One region of the Austwickia chelonae genome, then DNA from elsewhere that is predicted to be linked to it. Evidence: riboswitches for the same ligand, from Rfam matches in the RefSeq annotation. Region 1 holds a riboswitch; the other holds the start of a gene.
The links. A riboswitch is a leader RNA that binds a small molecule or an ion and turns the genes downstream of it on or off. The one in region 1 is predicted to bind cobalamin.

Region 1 (11,948 bases):
AGAGGACACCGAACAAGCTCTCTCCGACGATCAGGCCCGTCGCCAGCAGAATCCCCATGCGTTTCGAACGCTCCGGATCCGCCGTCCGCGACGCCCACCGGTCGTACACCAGACCGAGCAGCGCGCCGATCGGGATCGTCAACGTCAAGGCGATCGGCAGATACATCCCCATGCCGACCGCCAACGGCGGCAGACGCCACCCCTTCGTCACCAGACCAAGGACCTCATCGACCGCGACGACCACACCACCGATCACCGCACCCAGGCCGATGAGCCCCCAGTCCAAAGAGCCACCGAAGACGCCCTTGGCCAACGAAGAGATCAAAGATGCCTGAGGTGCCGCCAAGGCATTCGCCCCTGCACCCGGCGCCCCCACGAAACCGAAACTAGTGCTCATCAACTGCAGCACCGGCGGAATCACCAGCGAGCCGAAGACGACGCCAATCACCAGAGCCACCTGCTGCTTCCACGGCGTCGACCCGACCAACTGACCCGTCTTCAGGTCCTGCAGGTTGTCATTCGAAATAGTGGCCACCCCGAAGACCACCGCAGCCGTGAACAAGGTGTAGGCGACCAAAGCCTCCGTGTGAGTACCGCTCCCGCCATAGGTCGCCTTGATCAACAAAGCCGCCGTGATGACGACCAGGATGCCCACCCCGGATATCGGACTGTTCGATGCGCCGATGAGCCCGGCCATGTAGCCACAGACCGACGCCACGATCAGCCCGATCAACAGAATGAACAACAAGCTGGTGACGACCAGACCCAGCGCGCCGTCCGCCAACGGAGTGCCCTGAACGAACAGCCACAGCAACACCCCGATGGGCAACATCGACGCCAGGATCACCCCGAACACGATGTTCATCGACAAATCCTGCTCCGTACGCGGAACCTCCCCACCACCACGACGGGTCCTCGTCGATGCCAGAGCCTCCGCGATCCCCCGCACGATCGGGCCGATGATCTTCACCAAGGTCCACACCGCTGCGACAGCGATAGCTCCCGCTCCGATGAACCGGACATCCTGAGCGAAGACCTTGCTCACCTCAGCGGTGACATCCCCCTCCGCCGGGAGCAGCCCCGCAGAACGCATCGGAAGAAGCACCCCGTACGAGATGAGCAGACCGACGATCATCGCGAAACCGACTGTCACGCCGACCAGATGACCCACGCCGATCAGCGCCAACGACAAACTCGCACCGAACATCGTGCCGCCAGAACCAACCCGGAAGACCGACGACAACGAACTACTCACGACCTTGAACGCAGCCACCAACGCCAAACCCGCCGACGCCAGAGCACCAGCGACGATGACCTTCAGACCGCGGGCATTCTCCTCCGCCCCACCAGAGCTGTCGCCGACCCGAAGCACCTCTGCCCCGGCCACACCCTCCGGATACGGAAGATCCGAACCGGTCACCAGAGCCCGACGTAAAGGGATCGAATACATGACCCCGAGGACCCCGCCCAAGGCACAGACCGCGACCGTCGTCCAATACGGGACGCCATTCCACCAGCCCACGATGACCAGGCCAGGCAGGACGAAAATGATCGCCGACAAGGTTCCGGCCGCTGAAGCAATCGTCTGCACAATGTTGTTCTCGACAACAGTGTGATCAGCGAAGAAACGCAGGATCGACATCGAAATGACGGCTGCCGGGATCGATGTGGCGAAGGTCAGCCCCACCTTCAGCCCCAGATAGACGTTCGCCGCGGTGAAGACCACGGTGATGAGGCCACCGATGACAATGCCCCGGATAGTCAGCTCTTTCGGACCCGATCTCGTCCGCGCTGTCTGCGATGTCGGTGCGGCCACGGCACTCTCCTCCTCGAGGGCGTTCCAGACCCGCAAACCGCTCGCCCGCAGGCCCGACCGTTCTCGGGCGGACACGACTGTGGAGCCCGACGGCTCATTTCATGCTAATCCTCTTGGCTTGTCCATCAGCAGTATTCAGGTCTTTTGAAGACTCACCACTCGATCTTCCCCAGCAGGGCCGAGGAACTGGATCAGCGGCGGAGCACCATCGTCGAAACACCGGACCCGGGACTCCACCCCGTAGACCTCACGGATCAGACCTGCCGTCAGCACCTCCTGCGGAGGCCCACTCGCCACCGGCCGTCCACCAGCCAGGACCACCACCTCGTCGCAATACGACAGAGCCAGATTCAGGTCGTGCAGGGCCACGATCACCGCCAGACCAGAACAACGCACCGCAGCAAGGATCTCCAGCTGCCGACTCACGTCCAGGTGGTTCGTGGGTTCGTCCAACAGCAAAGTCGACCCGCCCTGGGCGAAAGCTCGAGCCAGATGTACCCGCTGCCGCTCTCCACCGGACAGACTGTGCCAACGTCGGTTGAGGAGATGCCCCACCCCGGTTCGCTCGGCTGCTGCGTGCACCAACCGTCGGTCCTCGGCTGAAATACCGGACCACCTGCTGCGATGCGGAATACGACCGAGGTCGATCACTTCCTCGACACTGAGATCCTCTACCGTCTCCGCCTGCTGCTCGACAACAGCCAACCTGCGCGCCGCCTCCCTACGAGGGAGCACCTTCAGGTCGACCTCGTCGAGAGTCACCACCCCTGACTCCGGCTTGAGGACCCCGGCAAGCATGCGCATCAACGTCGTCTTACCTGCCCCGTTCGGGCCGAGCAAGCCGACCGTGCGCCCAGGAACCGCCCCTACCGTCACCTCACCGACGATGAGATGACCTTCGACGCTCCAAGACAGCTCGTGTCCGGTCAGACTCATGAGGCCCTCCGACGGCGTACGAGGATGAAGGCGAAAACAGGAACACCGACAAGTGCCGTCATCACACCGACCGGGACCTCCAAGGGCGCAAAAGCTGTCCGTGCAATGGTGTCCGCCCAGACCAAGAAGATCGCCCCGACCAAGGCCGCCGTCGGCATCAGAACTCGATGCCGAGAACCGACCATGGCGCGCGCGATGTGCGGAAGCACCAGACCGACGAAACCGATCGCGCCGGAGCTGGAGACGATCACCGCGGTCATCGACGCCGTGACGAGCAGAAGCAGCCCACGAATCCGGACGACCGAGACTCCCAACGAGGCAGCGGCTCGTTCGCCGAAAGCGAAGGCGTCCAAGGACGAGGCGCAGAACAAGCAGAGCAGAAGGCCGAGCGCGAGCGCCGCAGCGGCCAGGGCGACGTCCTCCCAACTAGAGGTGGCCAGCGAGCCCATCAACCAGAAAAGCACACCACGAGTTGTCGTGGCGTCGGCACCGATCATGACGATGAACGAGGTCAGCGCGGAGAAACCCTGGGTGACGGCGATTCCGGCCAAGACGACGGTGGCGGTGGTTCCGCCGGCGAGTCGAGCGAGCAGGAGCATCGCGCCGAAAGCGGTCACCGCGCCGAGCAAGGCTCCGCCAGAGAGGCCGAGGGTGCTGCCGACACCCAGGACCAGGACACAGACCGCGCCGGTGGAGGCTCCCGAGGAAACTCCCAAGAGGTAGGGGTCCGCGAGCGGATTTCGCAGGAGCGATTGCAGGACGACACCGCAGATCGACAGGCCTGCCCCGCAGAATGCCGCGAGAAGAACCCGGGGGAGTCGCAGGTCGGCGACCATGGCGATCTCGAGTGCGGATGCGCCGGAAGTCGTGGCTCCCAGTCTTTCAAGAAGGATGTTCCAGGCAGTCGTGACCGAGATCGGGGCTGGCCCGAAAGTCACCGTCACGACGACGGAGAGGATGAGTGCGGCGATTCCGGCCGCCCAGAGAGCGGCAAGGCCCAAGGGTCGGGGAGCCTCGATTTTCACGATCTGAGGCCGAGTTTTTCGATACCTGCGGCGAGTTTCTCCATCGAGTCCACAGTGCGGATCGAAGGGTTGAGTTCGGATCCGGCCAACCGGATGTACTGCTTGTTCTTGACTGCTCTCATCTGTGAGGTGACGGGGTGTTTCTCGAGGAAGTCGATCTTCTCGTCACCGGAGTCGGCCGACTTGCGCCGACGGGCTAGATCGGCGATCACAATGACGTCCGGGTCCTTGGTCGCGAAGTCCTCCCAGCCGACCTGGGGCCATTCCTGCTGGGATCCGGCGTAGACATTGGTCATTCCCACGGCCTCGGCAGCTATCTGTGGCGAGCCGAGGCCCCCTGCCACATAAGGAGACTCCGAGCTCGCGAACCAGAAGGCAGCTGTCACCGGATGTTTCTTCCCCTGCCCGGAGACCGCTTCGACTCGTTTTTTCAAGGACGCGACCATCTCCTCCCCGGCTTCACGTCGACCGGTCAAGGATGCAAGTTCGGCGACCTCCTGGTAGATGGCGTCAAGGCTGAGCTTCGCGGTGCGCTCCCCGTCACCCTTGCCACCGGGGCTCTTCGCACACTCGGCAGGCGCCATGTACACCGGAACGCCCAACCGGGTAAAAGCCTCGGGTTTCGTCGATCCTTCTCCAGGCAGGTCAGCGAAATAGGTCGCGGCGACGAAGTCCGGCTTCGCGCCCAGGACGGTCTCCATCGACGGGTTGTTGTCGGCCAACCGGGGAATGCGGGAGTTCTGTTCGGTGAAGCGCGGTAATACCGGGTCGAACCAGGTCGAGGTGCCGACCATTCGATCGCCGAGGCCCAGGGAGAGCAGGGTCTCGGTGCTCGACTGATTCATCGCGACGATCCGCTGCGGCGCTTTGGTCACGGAGATCTCACCGCCACAGTTGGCCACCTTGGCGGGATAGCCCTTCGCCGGGCTGTCGCTTCCGTCGGTCTTCGAGGCACCTGGGGTGGATCCGGACGGACCGCATCCGGCGATCGTGACGGTCAGGAATGCTGCTGCGGCGATGGCGGACAGTGCAACGCGGGAGGAGGCCAAGGGTATGAGGTTCCTTCGGCTCAACGACCTGGAACGCGAGGCCGGGACGGGCCGACAGCGGCGTGCTGCAGGCGTCGACAGGTCTTCGGGCTCGAGGTCGTCCACGTCAGGTACCTTCCCAGGCGGTTCGCCCAGTGGCATCTGGCCTGCCGTGTCACTCACACCGCTGCGCGTCAGCTCCGGATTCTCACCGGATTCCCTGCCCTCGACGGGGGAGAGGGCGTCGACGGGGCGAGGCTAACAGGATCGGCTGTGGGCAACCTACCGGTCGCAGGTGCCCACAGCGCAGGTCATTCGCCTTCGGACACCGCTCCCTCGGCCACCACGAGATCCTGCCAGGACATTCCTACCGTCTTGACGACATTCGGACGGTCGGTGGCACGCTCGACCTGTCCGAGGACTACATCTCGCAGAACGTACAGATCCTTCTCCGTGAGAGACCCTTCCTCGATCGCCATGATCACGTCACCGGCTTCCCGCAGCGCCGTGGCCACGTCCTCGACGACGACCTGGGCACGACCGAGGAGTGCCGCGTCGAGTTCACGGCGGTCCGGCTCGTGTGAGCCGATCGCCACGACGCAGGCGCCGTCTGCCACCCATTCCCCCTTGATGACCGGTTCTGCGGACGAGGTCGCGCAGACGATGATCCCGGCCTGTCGTACCGCGGCCTCGACCTCCTCCGGAGAGGTCACCGCGTCACAGTCCAGGCCCAGTTCACGAACTTGCCCTGCGCAGTTCTCGGCCCGGTCCTGCTCGACGTCCGCCACGCTGACATGGCCGATCCTGCGGATCGCGGACATCGCTTCGGCGTGCCCTCGAGCCTGGGGGCCGCCGCCGATCAGGACCAGCTCGTCCACCTCGTCCGGGGCGAGCGTCTCCGCAGCGAGCGCCGAGGTGGCCGGGGTACGCAGTGCCGTCAGTGCCGTGCCGTCGAGCAGGACGCTCGGCGTCAGGGTTTCGGCGTCCATGAGGACGTACCAGGCCTGGATGCGAGGAAGCCCCCTGCCCGGGTTGGCCGGGGCGACCGACAGGACTTTCACACCGGCGGAGGTCGCTGTCGACGACGGCATGAGCAGGAGCTGCCCGGCTCCTGCTTCAGGGCTGCTACGCGGCGGGTCCAGTGCCGGGTCGAGGCCACCCTCCAGCGCTGCACGGAGCAGCCTGCGGGCGCGGTCGGCGCTTACCCTTCGCAGCACCTCGTCGGCATCGATCCAGGTCGGTGTACTCATGTTTTTCCTTCTACAGTCGACATCTCTTCATCGGTGGAACGTCCTTCGACCACGGCGAGTCGGGGTGCGAAGGAGACGGCGATCGCCGAGATCACGCCGAGGACGACGATGTACGCCGCGATCGGCCACCAGCTGCCCGAGGCTTTGAACAGCCATTCGGCGAGGAGCGGTGCGGTGCCGGAGAAGATCGCGGCTCCGATCTGGTACCCGAGAGTGATGCCGGTGTAACGCACTTTCGCGCTGAAGGTCTCGGACATCAGCGTGCCCAGGGTCGCGGTGACCGGTGCCCAGGCGATCCCGAGCATCAGCGCTGACGCCAGGTAGAAGGCCGGCATCGATTTCGTGTTGACCAGTAGGAAGTACGGGAAGGCCATCGCGGTCAGCAAGCCCACTCCGACGAGGTAGGTGCGGGTCCGTCCGACGCGGTCGGACAGCGCTCCGAAGGCGGGGATGCAGAAGCAGCTGACGAGGGCTCCGAGCAGGACCGCGTTGAGGGCGTCTTGTTTTCCGTAGCCGATCTTCATCGCGTACGACCCGATGAAGGTCACCACGATGTAGAAGGGTGCGGTTTCCACGGCTTTCGCGCCGACGGCGACCAGCACGGAACGCCAGTGTTCGCGCAGGGTGGTGACCAGGGGGAGTTTCTCGACGGTGCCGCCGTCCTGGACCTTCCGGAAGGCGGGAGTCTCACCGAGACCGTCACGGATCCACAGGCCGATGACGACCAGGGCGATACTGAACACGAAGGGGATTCGCCAGCCCCAGGTCTCGAAGGCCTCGCCGGGCAGCATGGTGGCCAGGAGGATGGCAGCGTTGCCCATCAGGAGGCCTAGAGTCACGCCCATCTGGGGGATCGCGCCGAAGAGTCCTTTGCGGTGGTCCGGGGCGTATTCGTAGGCGAGGAGCAGTGCACCGCCCCATTCGCCTCCGATGGCGAGCCCTTGGATGATGCGGAAGAGGTACAACAGGATCGGAGCGGCTATTCCGATGGTGGCATAGGTGGGGAGCAGACCGATCGCTACTGTGCCGAGACCCATGATGGACAGGGTTATGACCAGGGTTTTCTTGCGTCCGACGCGATCTCCGATGTGGGCGAAGACGATGCCACCGAAGGGGCGGACGACGAAGGTCAGCAGGTTACCCAGCCAGGCGAGCATGAGCGCGATGAACGGGTCGTCGTTCGGGAAGAACTGCTTGCTGAAGATGATCGGGGCGACGCTGGCGTAGAGCAGGAAGTCGTACCACTCGATGGCGCTACCGGACAGGCTGCCGATCAGTACTCGGCGGTTGGTCGCCTTCTGGTCGATGGGCGGTGGTGGCGCCTGGGCCATGTGGGCTCCTCGCGACGGAAGCGGGATGTCGTTCCGGAGATCATGCCATCTCCCTGGGAATGATCTGTCATTTTTATAGGGGTATTTTTGTGGCTTTTTGTGGGTTAAGCACCTTCTGACCTGGCCAGGGAGTATTTGAGGATTCGGTCGACGAGCGCGGTCGGTAGCCGGTCAAGCAGCTCGCGCCTTCGGTTGAGCCGTACGGGGTAACGGGGCTTCGGGTGGTGTGCGGTCGTGGCATGGAAGACGGCCTCGGCCAGGACGGAGGGGTCGGAGGCTTTGGCGTCCTCGTCTCCGACCCTCTTCCCGGCTTCGCGGGCCAGAGGCTTGAACGGGGAGCTGTCAGGGACGGCGTCGAAAGCCGCGGTGATCCGGGAGGTCATTCCCGTGCGGAAGGGGCCGGGTTGCATCAGGATCACGTCGACACCGACGAACATGAGTTCGCGTCTGAGCGCATCGGCATAGGCCTCGACGGCATGTTTGCTCATGGCGTATGCGCCGTTCATGGGCATTGCCCGTTGCCTTCCGGTCTCGGAGCCGATCAGGACGACTCGACCACCTGCCTGGCGGATGAGGTGCCAGGATGCCTGGACTGTGCGGTGGGTGCCGAGGACGTTGACGTCGAGGACCCGATCGATGTCCTGGATGGGGGTGTCCATGAGGGGTCCGATGCCGGTGACCCCGGCGAAGGTGACGACGGCGTCGAGCCCGTCGGGGGACCATTTCTCCACGTGGCGCAGCGCCTTCGCCACCGAGTCGTCCTGAGTGACATCCATGGTGACGGGCAGGATGTCGTCATGTGGCGGGTGGCGGTATGAGGTGGGTTCGGGGACTGTGAGGTCGGCGACGGCGACGCGCCAGCCCCCGGCGAGGAAGCGTGTGACAGCGGCGGCGCCGAGTCCGCGTGCGGCCCCGGTGATGAGGACGGTTCTCTTTCTGTTCTCCGGGGTGCTTTCCACCCCGGGAGCGTACGCCGGACAGCAGCGGTGTCGGGGAGTTGTCCGCTGTGGTTTTTCGTGGTTTCGGAGGCGGCGTCGTTTGGCGTTATCGGCTCGACCACGGACGTTCCCTGCTGGTGGAAGCCATAATGGTGATCCCCTTTAAGTTTATGAAAACGCTAGTGACACAATCAGAATCACGGACGTCACCCTTACTGCGTGCGCGCCCGAGAGGGCACCCCATGGCCAGACTTAGTTAGGCAAGCCTGACCTCGGCAATCCGACGACGATGTCTGCCCCGAACATCCGGCGACGAATGTCCATACCCCCTGACATTCCTCGACAGTGACCCCACCCAGGCACACCCATCACAAGGAGATACAGATGCAGGCCCCGACGGAGAGCGAGGCCACACGCGTCTCGCCTGACGGGAACCTCGACCGCACACTGCGACCGCTCCCGCCCTTCCGCAACCGCTACCAGCCAGTCATCGGCGCAGGCGTCATCATCGTCGCCTTCCTCCTCGGACTACTGGCCAAGAAACCCGAGATCTTCGCCCTGTACATGGGCACCGGACTCGCCCTCGGCTACATCCTCACCCGTAGCCGATTCGGTTTCGCCGGTGGCGTCAAACGGATCTACATCACCGGCGAAGGAAGCCTTTCCAAAGCGCTCCTGCTCACCTTCGCCATCGCCGCCGTCGTCACCGCAGGCATCCACTGGGCCGCAGTACAGGACGGTGCCGTCGCCGCCTGGAACGCCGGACGCGGCGCCAAGGTCATCCCCGGAACGCAGGTCATCCTCGAGATCGGCCTCCCCCTCGTCCTGGGTGGCGTCATCTTCGGCGCCGGGATGATCATGGCCGGCGGTTGCGCCTCCGGAACCCTCGCCGACCTCGGCGAAGGGGCTGTACGTGTCCTCTTCTCCCTCCCCTTCTTCATCCTCGGCTCCGTCCCCGGACACTGGCTGCGTGCCGTGATGACCGAAAGCCCCATCGGCACTGGCGTCCGCGTCTACCTGCCGGACCATCTCGGCTACTCCGGAGCAGTGATCGCCACCCTCCTCGGCCTGATGGGTCTGTGGGTCCTCGTCCGACGCTACGAGCAGTACCGCAAACGTGAGGGGTACTACCAGGTCGAGGAATGGGATGCCGGCGAAAGGTACGTCCCCCAGGAAGACACCGGGAAACCCTTCCGTTTCTTCAGCCCCCGGACCTACCACCACTTGATGGTCACTCGATGGGACTTCCGCACCGGCGGCATCCTGCTGGCCTTCATGTTCCTCTTCATCCTGATCACGACCAAGAAGTCATGGGGTGTGACCAGCGCCTTCACCGTATGGGCCGTGGCCTTCCTCGATCTCTTCGGCATCCAGATCACCCATCCTTCATTCGCCTCGATCAATACCTCCGTGGCCGGGGGCCTGCTGAACCACAGCGGGTCCGTGCGCGACGTCGGCATCATCTTCGGCTCCGCTTGTGCCTTGCTCCTCGCCGGACGATTCCGCCTCGACACCAAGTTCTCCACGGTGGACGCCTTCACCTACGCCGTCGGCGGGCTCTTCATGGGCGTCGGCGCACGCCTCGCCGGCGGCTGCAACATCGGTGCCCTGTTCTCCGGTATCGGCAACCTCTCCCTGTCCGGATGGGTCTTCGGCGTCGCCCTGTTCACCGGCGGCATCCTCGCCCTGAAGTACTTCCACGGCCGAATCAACCTGGTCGGACCGGAACGCCACACCCAACCCCCCAACTACCCGCCCGTCCCGGCCTCCGCGGCCGGCGAAGAGACCAGCGGCGCGAAAGACGTGCCCGCTTCGAAAGGAACCAGCGCATGAGCAAGAAGATCGTCGTCGTCGGCGGAGTCGCCGGAGGCATGTCCTTCGCCGCCCGGTGCCGACGGCTCGACCCGACCGCCGAGATCGTCGTCTTCGAACGCGGCCGCGATGTCTCCTTCTCCAACTGCGCGTTACCCTTCCACCTGTCCGGCATCGTCGAAGAAGCATCCAGCCTGGTCCTGGTCACCCCGGAGACCTTCCGGCTGAGGTACAACCTCGAGGTGCGCCCTCGCCACGAAGTCGTCTCCATCGACCGTGAGAACAAGACGGTGACCGTCCGCAAGGTCGACGAGGGCACCGAGTTCGAGGAGTCGTACGACGTCCTGTGCCTGTCCCCCGGCGCGAACCCGATCATTCCCGACATCCCCGGCAAGGACGCCGACAATGTCCACGTCGTCCGCAATGTCGTCGACATCGAACGGCTGAAGCCGGCCTGCGACGCCGCCGAAGAGATCGCGGTCATCGGCGGCGGATTCATCGGCCTCGAAGTGATGGAGAACCTGCGGCTGGCAGGCAAGAAGGTCACCCTCGTCGAAGCCGCCGACCAGGTCATGCTCCGGCTCGACGCCGACATCGTCCAGCCACTGCACCGCGAGATCCACGACCAAGGCGTGACCCTCGCCCTCGGGGACGCGGTCGCCGCCATCGACGGGGACACCATCACCCTGGCCTCCGGACGCACCGTGACCGCACAGACGATCGTGATGGCCATCGGCGTCACCCCGGAAACCACCCTCGCCCGCGGCGCAGGCCTCGAGATCGGCACCACCGGCGGCATCAAGGTCGACCACAACTACCGCACCAGCGACCCCTCGATCTACGCCGTCGGCGACGCCGTCGAAGAATTCGGCCGACTCACCGGCAAACCGATGCGCCTGGCCCTGGCCGGACCTGCTCAACGTCAGGCCCGCGCCGCCGCCGACCACGTGAACGGCCGGTTCAACCGCCGCACCGGCGTGCTCGGCTCCAGCGTCCTGCAGGTCTTCGACCTGACCGCGGCCTCCACCGGCCTCAACGAAGCCGAATGCGCCGCCCAAGAGCTGAACTTCGACTCGATCTACTACATCAACGCCGAGAAGGTCGGGCTCATGCCGACCTCCACCCCGTTGCACCTCAAGCTGATCTACGAAGTACCCACCGGACGCGTCCTCGGCGCACAGGCCGTCGGAAAACACGGCGTGGACAAGAGGATCGACGTCGTCGCGGCCCTGCTCATGCAGGGCATCACCGTCCACGACCTCGCCGAACTGGAGCTGTGCTACTCCCCGCTCTACAGCACCGCGAAAGACATCCTCAACATGGCCGGGCTGGTCGCCACCAACCAGCTCAACGGCGAGATCCGGCAGGTCAAGCACCGGGACATCCGTCGCCTCATCGACGAAGGCGCCACCATCATCGACGTCCGTGAACCCGACGAATACGACCTCGGCCACATCAGAGGAGCGTTGAACATCCCGTTCAGCCAGTTCCGCAACCGTTTGGACGAGATCCCCACCGACCAGCCGGTGTACCTGCACTGCCGGATCGGACACCGCTCGTACTACGTGACCCGCGAGCTCAACCAGACCGGGTTCCCCGAAGCCGTCAACGTGAACGGTGCCTTCCTCGGGCTGAGCAACTTCGAGTACTTCCACGACGTGATGGACCAGCGCGAGCGAGTGGTGACCGATTACAACTTCAGTTGAGACAAGGCCAGCGCCTGCCGAAGCGACCTCACATCGGCTGACACGGATCGACGTCATCGCTCTGGTGGTGGGCGCGATCATCGGCTGGGGTTCGTTCACCCTGCCG
Region 2 (11,948 bases), 750 kb from region 1:
TCGACCCGAAGCAGCTGATGACCCGAGATCCGGCCACCTATCTCGAGGCGGTTCGCACGGCGGCTCAAGCGCAGGTGTCCTTGCCGAAGAAGTCTGTGGTGTACGACGGGATGACCGCAAAGCAACTCGGGCGCCGCGCATCCCTCAGTGACAAGGACCTGAACAAGCTGTCTCGTCCGATCGACGACCCCAAACCGGGAAAGATCGCTTATCTGTTCGCCGGTCGGAGCATCCAGGCCAAGCGCTGATGCGGGTCTTCCGGTGTGGTTCGGACATCTTTCCCCTGATGTCCGAACCACACCGGCGCGGCCTGTCGTCCGTCCTCGGTCCCCGTGGTTCTCCCCGTTCCCCTCGTCGTCCCCTCCCCCGGTACTGCTTCGTCCCCTGCCCCCGTTCCCCGTCCCCGTCCCCCGTCCGCCCCCGCGGACTCCCCGGTACGGTGCCTTTCCGCTCCCCAGCGGCCCCCGGCCTGCCGTACACCTCTCCCATCGGCGCTCCGATCCCCGGCCGTACCTGCCTCCGGTCAGCACTCGGTCAAGAAATGGTCAAGCGTTCGACGTACCCCTCACCGGGCCCCTTTCTCCGCCCGATCACCCTCGACGCGCCCGCTGAGCGGACAGCCGCGGGCCCAACACGATCACCGCCACCCCGAACAGCAAGAACCCTCCGCCGAGGAAGGAGGCCGCATTCGGGCGCTCGCCGAGGAAGACCCAACCGGACAGGAAGCCGACGACCGGCACCAGTAAGGCGAAAGGTGCCACGTCAGCAGCCGGGTAACGGCCGAGCAGGCTGTTCCAGATCGAATAGCCGACCAGGCTGGCCAGCACCACCGTGTACAAGGTCGACCACAGCGCAGCTGCCCCCAGGTTCGTCAATGCCTCCCCGATCGCCGCCGGGCCTTCCAGAACGAGCGACATCCCGAGCAGGGGAAGCGGGACGAACAACCCACCCCAGACGGTCAGCCCCAGACCGGAAACCCCTGCGCACCGCCGGGCAGCGACATTGCCTGCACCCCAACTCAGCGCGGCGCACAAACACAACAGGATGCCGTGCAAGGGTGTCGCCCCCGTACGCCCGAGCGAGACGACCGACAGCCCGAGAAAAGCCAGCCCCATCCCGACGAGCTGGACCGGACGTGGTCGTTCCCGCAGCACAGCAGCGGCGATGACCGTGGTGAACAGGGCTTGGGCCTGCAACACCAGCGATGCCATCCCCGACGCGAGACCGGTCGCCAGAGCCGAGTAGAGAAAACCGAACTGCCCGGCCGACATGAGCAGACCGACCGCAGCCAGATCCCGCAGACGAACCTTCGGCCGGGGCACGAAAGGCACCGCCAGGCAGATCCCGAGAAAACGTATCGCGACGAAGAGCAGCGGCGGCATCCCGACCAGACCGATCTGGATGACCACGAAATTGAGCCCCCAGACGAGCACGACGACCAGAGCAAGCACGACATGTCCGAGAGCCATTGGGTCATCTCACCGGAGAACGCCCTTCCTGTCCAATAGGCCCGGAAGTTCCAGCCACTGCCTCGCGGAAGATCTCAGCGACCTGCGCACGATGGGTCAGCGGCGCCAGGTGGGAGGCCCGCGGGATGATCCGGGTCCGCCCGTCCCGGCAGGCCTGGGCGTAGTCGGCGAGATCGATCCGCAGCTGGTCGTACTGTCCTGCGACCAGGTAGACCGGGCAGGCCACCGGAGCCAGTTGGTCGGCGCGCGCCTCGGCAACCACGCCGGCCCAGGCGGCCGGGGTCACCTCGTACCCGGTGGCATCGGGGATGTCCTGGGCTTGTGCTCCGAGGCGGCGCATCACGCCGTTGGCCACGGCAGCCATCCGTTCGGCACCGACCAGAGGCAGCAGTCGAGCGAAACCGGTGTAGAGGAAAACCAGTCGGGGATGTCGTGACGGGTCGGCGCAGGCGCCGACGAGTACCAGCCCGGACAGCCGTTCCGGGTGTTGGTGGGCATAAGCCGTGGCGACATAGCCGCCCAGGCTGTGCCCGGCCAGGAGGACCGGACGGTCGGGGTCGGTTGACCGTACTGCGGCGTCGACGACGGCCAGGGCTGCCGAGGAGCTCCACGGTTCACCGGCCCGGGTTCCGTGACCGGGCAGGTCGACGGCGAGAAGGTCGGCGTCGGGGACGAGTTCGTCGTATCCGCGCCATTGTCGGGCGTCGAAGCGGGTGCCGTGGACGAGGATCAGCAGGGGCCGGTCGGTCACGCAGGTCACCGTACCCGGATCGGGTTCCTTTCGACCATCGGTCCGGTGTGGCCTCTGACCTGCGGTCGTGGGGTCACCGGGTGGCGGCGAATCTGCGTCCTTCGGTGATGTAGGCGAGTTTGCCCGGCGTCTTGTCCGACAGGGGTTTGCCGAGTCTCGCCAGGGTTTTTTCCCCGAGTTTGGTGCGTAGGCCGAGTTGTCCTGCGGTCATCCCGTCGTGCACCACAGTTCGTCGAGGCACGTTGATCTGTGCTTTTGCTGCGGTCTGAACTGCTTTGAGGTAACTCGCCGGGTCGTCGCTCTGCCATCCGGTCAGGTCGACCTTTCCGGACTCACGTAGCCAGGTCGCCCAGTGGAATTCCTGGAAGGGAACTTTGCGTGGCCGGTGGCCGATGCCACGGGTGAAGTAGGCCAGGCTCCGGTACCGGTCGTCGCCGAAGGATTTCAGGGACAGGTCGCCGGGCAGGGTGTCCGGCGGGATCTCCTTGCCGGTGGCATCGCGCAGCCACACCCATCGTTCGGTTCGCATTCGTTCCCAGAAGTCTTTCTCTCCCAGGCCGCCCAGGTTCGCCATGACCCGCACTCGTACCCGCATGTCGGGTCCGCCGTCGGGCATGGTGTGGAAGGCGGTGAAGGTGTGATGTCCGTCGGTGAGATAGGGACGTCCGCCGCGGCCGATGACGACGGTTTTCATCCGGGACCGGCTCTCCTCGGTCTCTTCTCCTGGGCGGAGTTCGCAGGTGAAGGTGCTGGGGTCGGACAGTTTCGATCCGGCGTCGGCGGCGATGGCGCCCAGCAGGCCGGAGGATCGGCACCAGTCCGTGAATCGCCGGTTCACCTGGTCTTTGCCTGCGGTGTATCTTCCGAGCCGGTAGTGGACGGCGTCGTGCCCGACCGTGGGCTGGGTGGGGGTCAGGTCACCGAGCCGGATCTCGATGATTTCGCCTTCGCGGGCGCACAGGTGCGGCGGTGTACCGGGTTGTCGGCCGCCGAGTCGGCATTGAGCCAGCCGTTGCCCGGAAGCCAGTGGTGATCGTCCGGTGGCCAGTTCGGAAGTGGCAACGACGAAAACCGAGACGGTTCCGACCACCACAGCGATAGCGCTGATCACGACGGCGGTACGGCGGGGGTGCCGGACCGGATGGGGCATGCGGGTCTCCTTCGGGGCGCCGATACGCCGGTGCGTACCACTTCGGCGCCAGCTGAACGACCGACGTCCTCGGTGAGTTCGCCGCTATGACCAGGTGCTTCCAGGTTGTTTCCTGCATGTCACCTACTCGCGGGTAGGTGACATGTCAGGGAGAAGTGTCGCCGGCTGTTCGAGAAGGTGGGCGGCCTTCCAGGTCCAGATCTGTCGGATAAGGGGCGGCACGCACACGGACCCTGACCCGGTCACCTGGACGCAACTGCGCCACCTGGTCGGTCGACCCCGGGTCGAGCACCGCGATCACCGGATAGCCACCGGTGGTCGGGTGGTCGGCGAGGAAGAACACCGGCTGCCCCGACGGAGGGATCTGCACGCTCCCTCGGACGACAGGCTCGCTCTCCAGTTCACCGTCGACCGCCCGCTCGAGACGAGGACCGTGACAACGCACGCCGACCCGGTCGCTGTCGGCGCCCACCGTCCAGCAGGAACCGGCAAAGATCTCCCGGGCGGTCCCGGTGAACCAGTCGGCGCGAGGACCCCAGGTCGCGCTGAGGGTCGTCGCCCTGCCCGAGGCATCGCCAGGCCCGCCGTCCACCGGGCCGACCGGCCCCCGATAGGCGGAGCAGGCCACGTCGGCGGCCGGTCCGACCGCGAGCTCCCAGAGACCGTTGTCGATGACGGAGACGGCCTTGCCACCGGACTCGAACAGGTCACCTGCGGCCAGTGGTACCGGCCCCAGGCCCGAGATCGTGTCGGTCGACCGGCTCCCCAAGGTCTGCGGACAGTCGACCCCGCCGAGAACCGCGAGATAGGAACGCAGCCCGCTCACCGGACGGCCCAGCTCGAGCTGCTCACCGGCAGCGACGTGCACCGGGGTGGAAAAAGCCACCGGACGGCCGGCGACCTGTATCGGCAGCGGTGCCCCGGCGACGGCGACCACGGTTGCCGTCCTCGCTTCCAGGACGAGCCCACCGGCCAACACCTCCAAGGTCGCTGCACCCTCGGGATTGCCCACCAGACGATTGGCCAGCCGATGGGCTCCTCGATCAGCGGCCCCGGACGGCCCGACCCCCAGCGCGGCCAGACCTGGACGGCCCAGATCCTCGACGAGAGTACGCAGGCCCGGATGGACGACCTGAAAACTCATCGACCTGCCCCTTCCGTCTCGGCGTCACGGACTCCTTCCTGCCCCGGCGCGCGCCCGGTGACATCGACGAAGGAGACCCGCGTCCCAGGGGTGAGTAGCGCCGGCGACGATCGTCCGGTGTCCCACAAGGACGCATCGGTGCGGCCGATCAGCTGCCAGCCTCCAGGGCTGGACGTCGGATAACACCCGGTGTATCCCCCGGCCAGGGCCACCGAACCTGCTGGGACCCTGGTCCGCGGGGAAGAACGACGAGGAACCATCCAGGTGTCGTCGTCGCAGGTCATATAGGCGAAGCCTGGCGCGAAACCGCAGAAGGCCACTGTCCAGGTCAACGTGCTGTGCCGGGCGACCAGCGCTTCTACGCTCAGCCCGAGGTGGTCGGCGGCGACGGTGAGATCTTCGCCGTCGTAGACCGTGGCGATCTGTATCTCGTAGTCCGCTGTGGCGGCGAGCGGCCCGGGAGCGATGTCCTTGATCGCGCGGACGACGTCCGGCATCGAGGCAGCACCGGTCGTGCGCAGCAGCAGGGTCCGTGCTGCCGGGACGATCTCGACGACACCGTCGACCGGATGGCTACGCAGCCCTGCCAGGTAGGCGAGAGCCTCTGCGTTGTCACCGAATTCAAGGATAAATGCGTCGACTCCGCTGGGTAGGACCCGCATCAGGAGGTGCTTCCGGCGAAGGATGTGACCTGAATACCGGCGTTGTCGAGCGCGGCACGGACAGCGCGAGCCAGGTCAACGGCGCCGGGGCTGTCACCGTGCACGCACAGGGAGTCCGGGTGAAGCCGCACGGTGCTGCCGTCGACGGCATCGACGACGCCGGAGGTGACCATGCGGACGGCGCGGGCTGCGACCACGGTGGGATTGCGCAGGACGGCTCGGGGATCTTTGCGCGGGACCAAAGTTCCTTCGGGGGTGTAGGCCCGGTCGCAGAAGGCTTCGGTGGCCGTGGGTAGGCCTGCTCGGTCCGCCAGTTCACCGGCCAGCGATCCTGGCAGCCCCAGCAGGATGAGAGGTGTCCCTGCGTCGGCGAGTCCGCGTAACGCGTCGACGACGGCCTGGGCTTGACCACGGTGATGAGCGATCGTGTTGTACAGCGCGCCGTGTGGTTTGCAGTAGGCGACGCGCACGCCTTCAGCGGCGGCGACGGCCTGGAGCGCACCGATCTGGTAGCGGATCTCGGCGGACAGTTCTTCGGGCTCGACGTCGACGAAGCGTCGTCCGAAGCCGGCGAGGTCACGGTAGGAGACATGGGCACCGACGGTGAGTCCGTGCTCGGCGGCGAGGCGGATGGTCCGGGTCATCACGAACGGGTCTCCGGCGTGAAATCCGCAGGCCACGTTCATGCTGGAGAGCACGGGAGCCAGCTCGGCGTCATCGCCCAGGCTCCATCGGGAAAAAGACTCTCCCACATCGGCATTGAGGTCAATCCGCATGGGCCCATCCAATCACCGACAGCGGCAGGAAAAATTTCCGGGCTGCCCTTCACAGCTTCCCCGACTGCTCTACGGTGGCGGACGTCCGCCCTTTCCCTTCACCCTCAGGAGGCCACCATGTGGGTCCTGCTCGCCGTCGTCGTCGTGGTCGTCGGTTTCGCGCTGAGGATCAACAGCCTGCTGGTGGTCACGGTGGCCGGTATCGTCGCGGGTCTCCTCGGCCGGTTGAGCCCGATGCAGATCCTGGACACCTTCGGTCAAGGTTTCGCCAGCAGTCGCAGTGTCACCGTTTTCGTGGTGACCCTGCCGGTCATCGGCTTGATCGAACGGTACGGTCTGCAGTTCCAGGCGCGGGCACTGATCGGCCGGTTGACGAAGCTGTCCGTCGGCCGCTTGCTGATGTTGTACATGTTGATCCGGCAGATCACGGCGGCGATGGGCCTGGTCAGTATCGGTGGGCCCGCGCAGAGTGTGCGTCCGCTGCTGTACCCGATGGCCGAGGGCGCTGCCGAACGTGAGCACCCTCGCCTGACCGAGCGGATGCGCGAGAAGATCAAGGCCTTCTCGGCGAGTTCCGACACCGTGGGCCTGTTCTTCGGCGAGGACATCTTCATCGCGATCGGGTCGTTGTTGTTGATCACCGGTTTCGTCGACTCCACCTACGGGCTGTCCCTCGAACCGATCGATCTGGCCAAGTGGGCCGTACCCACAGGGATCGCGGCCTTCCTGATCCACGGCGGTCGGCTGCTGTGGCTCGATCGGACATTACGCAGGATGTCCGCCGAGGAGAACGAGCCGAGGCCTGCTGGCGCCGAGGCCGCGGCGACCGCCGCCCCGGAGGTCATCCGATGATCCAGGTCGAATGGTTGTACTGGCTGGTCGGGGCGTTCTTCGTCGTGCTCGGCGGGCAGGCTGCGATGGATCACAGCGTTCCCCGGCGGCATCTGTCCGGGCTGTTCTGGATCTTGCTGGGCCTGGGTTTCTGGTACTCGACCTTCGTGGTGGCCAAGACCGCTCCGGCGTGGGTCCTCGGGGTGATCGTCATCTCGATGGCGGTCTTGGCCGGGATGGGGCTGCCCCACAAGGGCGCCGACAATTCGACCACCGACGAGGAACGGAAGGTGTTCGCGCGGAGGTTCGGGAACAAGCTCTTCCTTCCTGCGCTGACGATCCCGTTCGTCACGGCGATCTTCGCGACCGTACTGATCGACACCCGGATCGGTGGCCGACTGCTCCTGGAGAAGGGGTCGGCCACCATCATCGGCCTGACCATCGCGAGTCTGGCCGCCTTGGCCGTGGCCGCAGTCCTGCTGCGTCCTAAGTCTCCGGCGGTTCCGCTGCACGAGGGGCGACGCCTGCTGGGGCACATCGGCTGGACGGCGGTGCTGCCGCAGATGTTGGCGACCTTGGGGGTGCTCTTCCAGGTGTCCGGGGTCGGCAAGGCCGTCGGCGAGGTCGCCGGAGGTCTGCTGCCCAAGGGGTCGGTGCTGGCTGCAGTGGCTCTCTACTGCGTGGGCATGGCCGCCTTCACGATGGTCATGGGGAATGCCTTCGCCGCTTTCCCGGTGATGACCGCAGCCATCGGGTGGCCGCTGCTGGTGCAGCACTACCAGGGTGATCCGACGGTGATCTTCGCGGTGGGCATGCTGGCCGGTTTCTGCGGAACCCTCGCGACCCCGATGGCCGCCAATTTCAATCTCGTCCCAGCGGCCTTGTTGGAGATGAAGGACCAGTACGGCCCGATCAAGGCCCAGCTCCCCACCGCTGTCGCCTTGTTGGCCTGCAATATCGGGATCATCACCGTCTTCGCCTTCTGACCCTGCCCCGCCACGGTCCGACTCCCTTCTGCCAAGGAGCTCCCTCATGATGACCGATCGACTCCGGCGCCAGGCCGCACCTTGGGCTGCCATCGCCTGCGACGTCCTGGAGACGCCTTTCCCCTATGCTGCCGCGCACCTGGCTGACGGCCCCGAGGACTGTGAGGTGACGCCGTGGCGGTTGCATCCTGCCTTCCACGGCTCGCTGGACTGGCACAGTTCGGCGCACATGCAGTGGTCCTTGGTGACCTTGTTGACCGTCGCACCGGCCTGCCTCGACGACGACCTCACCGACCGGGTGGTGCGCCTGTTGAACGGCCGGTTGTCCAGCTCGGCGTTGGCCGCCGAGGCGGACTATCTCCTCGCCCGCCCCAATTTTGAGCGCCCCTACGGGTGGGCGTGGGCGGCGATGCTCTGCGCAGCTCTCCACCGCTGCCCTCGTCCGGAGTCGGCAGCCTGGTCGGCCGCGGCACATCCGCTGGCTGTGGCGATCGGCGAGCTGGTGCCGAGCTGGCTGGACAGGCAGGTCTTCCCGGTACGGCACGGGGTGCACAGCAATACCGCTTTCGCCTTGTCCTTGTTGCACCGGGCGTACACCGGTCTGGAAGACACCGGCACGGTAGCAGTGGTGCGTCAGGGCATCCTCGACTGGTACGACGCGGACGACGACCTCGACACCCGTTTCGAGCCCAGCGGGCAGGATTTCCTCTCCCCGGCCTTGTCCGAGGCCGAATGCCTGTTGGGGATTCTGCCCGAGGAGCAGCGGGCTGATCGTCTGGCCCGGTTGTTGCCCGGGTTGGGTGCTGGCCGGCACGCCCATCTCCTGGAGGTACCGCCGGTGCTCGACGGGACCGACGGCCATCTGGCCCATCTGTACGGGCTGGCCTTGTCCCGATCGTGGCAGTTGCGGACGCTGGTCGAGTGGCTGCCCGAGCAAGCGGCGGCCGACGTCCAGGCGGGGGCTCGTCGTCAGGTGGAGGCGGTGATTCCGGTGATGACCGGAGGACATTTCATGGCGACCCACTGGCTGGTCTCCTTCGCACTGTTGGGCGAGCTGGCCGACGACACCGACCAAGGACGAACAATGACCACTCCTCGACGCCGCCGAACAAGGACCATCGGCCCTAACCGAATATGCCCGAGATGAGATAATCGCGCTACTACTAGCGATTTCGCCTGTAGTGACCTGTCACGAGCGAAGTCGGCGAGATTCCGACACTGTCCCGCAACGGTGATACCTCCTGGTAGAGGGTAAGTCCGGTCGCCTCGTGGCAGGGACGACCGTGTCAAGCCCTCGAAGGAAGGGCCGGTCCGCTTACCTCATCGCAGGTATACAGACGACACTCCTTCGTGGGCCCACCGAAGGAGTGGCCCATGCCCGCCCCGCTGTTCTTCCGCCGTACCACCACTGTTGCCGCGGTCGCGGTGACCGCGCTGCTCCCCACATCCTGCAGCCTCTCCACCGACCACCGCGCCACCGGCTCACCCGGCCAGGACCGCGGCTGCATCACCGATTTCGACCCGGAGAAGGACTACTACCCGGACAAGGTCGTCTTCGAGGACGCCACCAACGTGAAGGTGCAGTACAAGAAATCCCACAAGATCGTCACTGTCGCCCAGCCAGCGCCAGGAGCTCCGCCGCAAACCTATGTCCTGGTCCGTTGCGGAGCACCAGCCCCAGAGCTGACCGGCGACCTGGCAGGAGCTCGCAAGTTCTCCATTCCGGCGAAGAGAGTCGCCGCAGCTTCCACCACCCAGGTGCCCGCCTACGATCTCCTCGGCAAAGTCGATGCACTCGTCGGTGTCGGTTCCGCAGACAAGTTGGCCCCTGGCACCGTCAAAGAGGCCGTTGATGCCGGACGCATCAAAGGCTTCAAACAGGACGGCGTCGATATCAGCGCTGAACAGGTCGTCTCATTGAAACCTGATCTGTACGTCACCTCTGGCACCAGTAAGTCCAGCGACGTCAAACTAGCTGAACTCGGCGTCCCCGTCGTCGCAAATGCCGAATGGCTCGAAAAAACTGCCCTCGGACGTGCTGAATGGACGAAGTTCACCGCGCTCTTCCTCGACGAGGAGAAGAAAGCCACTGAGGTCTATGCCAAGATCCGAGCCGACTACCAAGCCGTTGCTGAAAAGGCGAAATCTGTCGCCTCACGCCCCACGGTCCTTCTGGGCTCAATGTCGAGAGGAACCTGGTACGCCACCGCGGCGGACAGCTATGTCGCCAACGAGATCAAGGACGCAGGGGGCGACTACATCCTCCAAGAGGTAGCCGGAACCGGTAGTAAACCACTAGATCTCGAGGTAGTTCTCGGCAAAGGATCGCAAGCCCAGTTCTGGCTGGGTGCCACGCATTCCTCCCCGTGGAAGAGCCTGGCCGAACCGGTCAAGGACGATGCTCGCCTCGGCAACCTCGAAGCCGTCAAGAATGGCCGTGTCTGGACTTTCACCAAGCGGATGACGCCCGGCGGCGGCAACGACTACTGGCAATCCGGCGTGGTTCGTCCTGACCGTGTGCTCGCCGATCTGGTCGCCATCTTGCACCCCGAGCTGATGCCCGGACATGAATTCACCTACTACGAGCAAGTCCCCAAAGCATGAGCCAGAGCATCGCCGAAAGCATGAAGGACGTGAGCGACACCGAATACCCAGACCGCAGCGACCTGTCAGACGGCACCAGCCCTGCACACGACCGACCCCTGTATTTCGGGCTGTGGTGGCGGTTCACCGCACTACTCACCCTACTCGTGGTCGCAGCATTGGCCGGGATGGCACTGGGGGCACTACGTATCCCCCTGGGAGATCTAGTGAGCGCCCTAGCTGGCTCCCGCGACGATCTGGTGACCTCGACGGTGCTCTTTGACATTCGTATCCCCCGGACCATCACCGCGATCCTGGTCGGCGCGGCCCTGGGAGTCACCGGCCTGCAGATGCAAACGCTCTTCCGTAACCCTTTAGCCGATCCCTACGTCCTCGGGGTCTCCTCTGGAGCAGGCCTCGGAGTCGCCTTCGTGGTCCTTCTCGCAGGGACCTCACGGTACGCAGCTTCACTGACCTCAGGTCTCGGCCTGACCGGCGACATGGGACTGATCATGGCGTCCTCCGCCGGATCCGCAACCGTCATGCTGATCGTCCTGACAGTCGGGCGTTTCCTCCACTCATCAAACACCCTGCTGCTCCTCGGGGTGATGATCGGCTACCTGGTCTCTGCCTGCGTCACCGTGCTCCTAGCCGGAGCCACCCCAGAACTAGTAGCCCAGTATGTACGCTGGGGATTCGGCAGCTACCACGGGGTGACCTGGCAAAATCTCACCGTTCTCGGCCCTGTACTACTCGCCGGGATCCTTGCCACTTTCCTCCTAGCGAAATGGCTCAACGCGCTTCTCCTAGGCGACCGTTACGCCCAAACGATGGGTATGAACCTGCACGTGGTACGCGGGTGCATCGTGCTCAGCAGCGCAGTGCTCGCCGGATGCGCCACAGCTTTCTGTGGCCCCATCGGCTTTCTCGGCATCGCCATCCCCCACCTGGCCCGAGGGTTCTTCAGCAGCTCAGACCACCAAGTTCTTCTGCCCGGATGTGCGTTGATCGGCGGATCTCTGGCGTTGACCGCCGATATTGCCGCCGGACTTCCCGGTGACGGGGTACTGCCACTCAACGCGGTCAACGCCGCATTCGGAGCACCCGTCGTGATCTACATCCTGCTCCGCCGACAGCGAGGAGCCGACACATGACCGAGCTCGCTCCACCTCTCCTCGAGCTCAAGGGGTTGACCGTCGGTTACAGGCTGTCCCGGTCCGATCGCAGGATCATCCTGGAAGATGTCAATGCTGCAGTTCTTCCAGGGGAACTCGTCGGACTGGTCGGGCCCAATGGCGCCGGAAAAAGCACTCTCCTCCGGTCGATATCTGGTCTTCAGCCTGTTTTCGCCGGCGCCGTCCGGCTCTGCGGAGAAGACAGTTCGGCACTTCATCGCAAGCAGATCGCGACTCGTCTGGCCGCCGTCCTCACCGACCGGTTCGACCCTGGAAGGCTCAAAGTCCGAGATGTCGTCGCGCTCGGGCGCCACCCCTACTCCTCGATCACCGGTCGACTCGATACAAGGGACCGCGCGTCCATCGCCGACAGCCTTGATGCTGTCGGCGCTGCTCACCTGGCGCATACCGATATCAGAGA

Region 2: another riboswitch for cobalamin. It lies ahead of DX923_RS12290 (ABC transporter substrate-binding protein); the one in region 1 lies ahead of DX923_RS15465 (ABC transporter substrate-binding protein).

The regions. Positions count from the first base shown of each region.
Region 1 covers NZ_CP031447.1:3,521,156-3,533,103, forward strand. The annotation lists gene DX923_RS15450 (OPT family oligopeptide transporter) at 1-1,816, opposite strand, end outside; gene DX923_RS15455 (ABC transporter ATP-binding protein) at 1,952-2,752, opposite strand; gene DX923_RS15460 (FecCD family ABC transporter permease) at 2,749-3,777, opposite strand; gene DX923_RS15465 (ABC transporter substrate-binding protein) at 3,774-4,826, opposite strand; cobalamin riboswitch at 4,886-5,069, opposite strand; gene DX923_RS15470 (ornithine cyclodeaminase family protein) at 5,117-6,055, opposite strand; gene DX923_RS15475 (MFS transporter) at 6,052-7,386, opposite strand; gene DX923_RS15480 (SDR family NAD(P)-dependent oxidoreductase) at 7,491-8,345, opposite strand; gene DX923_RS15485 (YeeE/YedE family protein) at 8,709-10,157, shown strand; gene DX923_RS15490 (FAD-dependent oxidoreductase) at 10,154-11,842, shown strand; gene DX923_RS15495 (APC family permease) at 11,889-11,948, shown strand, end outside.
Region 2 covers NZ_CP031447.1:2,769,806-2,781,753, forward strand. The annotation lists gene DX923_RS12240 (ParB-like protein) at 1-248, shown strand, start outside; gene DX923_RS12245 (EamA family transporter) at 591-1,469, opposite strand; gene DX923_RS12250 (alpha/beta fold hydrolase) at 1,474-2,220, opposite strand; gene DX923_RS12255 (ParB/Srx family N-terminal domain-containing protein) at 2,294-3,370, opposite strand; gene DX923_RS12260 (biotin-dependent carboxyltransferase family protein) at 3,516-4,514, opposite strand; gene DX923_RS12265 (5-oxoprolinase subunit B family protein) at 4,511-5,176, opposite strand; gene DX923_RS12270 (LamB/YcsF family protein) at 5,176-5,952, opposite strand; gene DX923_RS12275 (DUF969 domain-containing protein) at 6,070-6,804, shown strand; gene DX923_RS12280 (DUF979 domain-containing protein) at 6,801-7,769, shown strand; gene DX923_RS12285 (DUF2891 family protein) at 7,816-8,916, shown strand; adenosylcobalamin (AdoCbl) riboswitch at 8,940-9,086, shown strand; gene DX923_RS12290 (ABC transporter substrate-binding protein) at 9,144-10,373, shown strand; gene DX923_RS12295 (FecCD family ABC transporter permease) at 10,370-11,506, shown strand; gene DX923_RS12300 (ABC transporter ATP-binding protein) at 11,503-11,948, shown strand, end outside.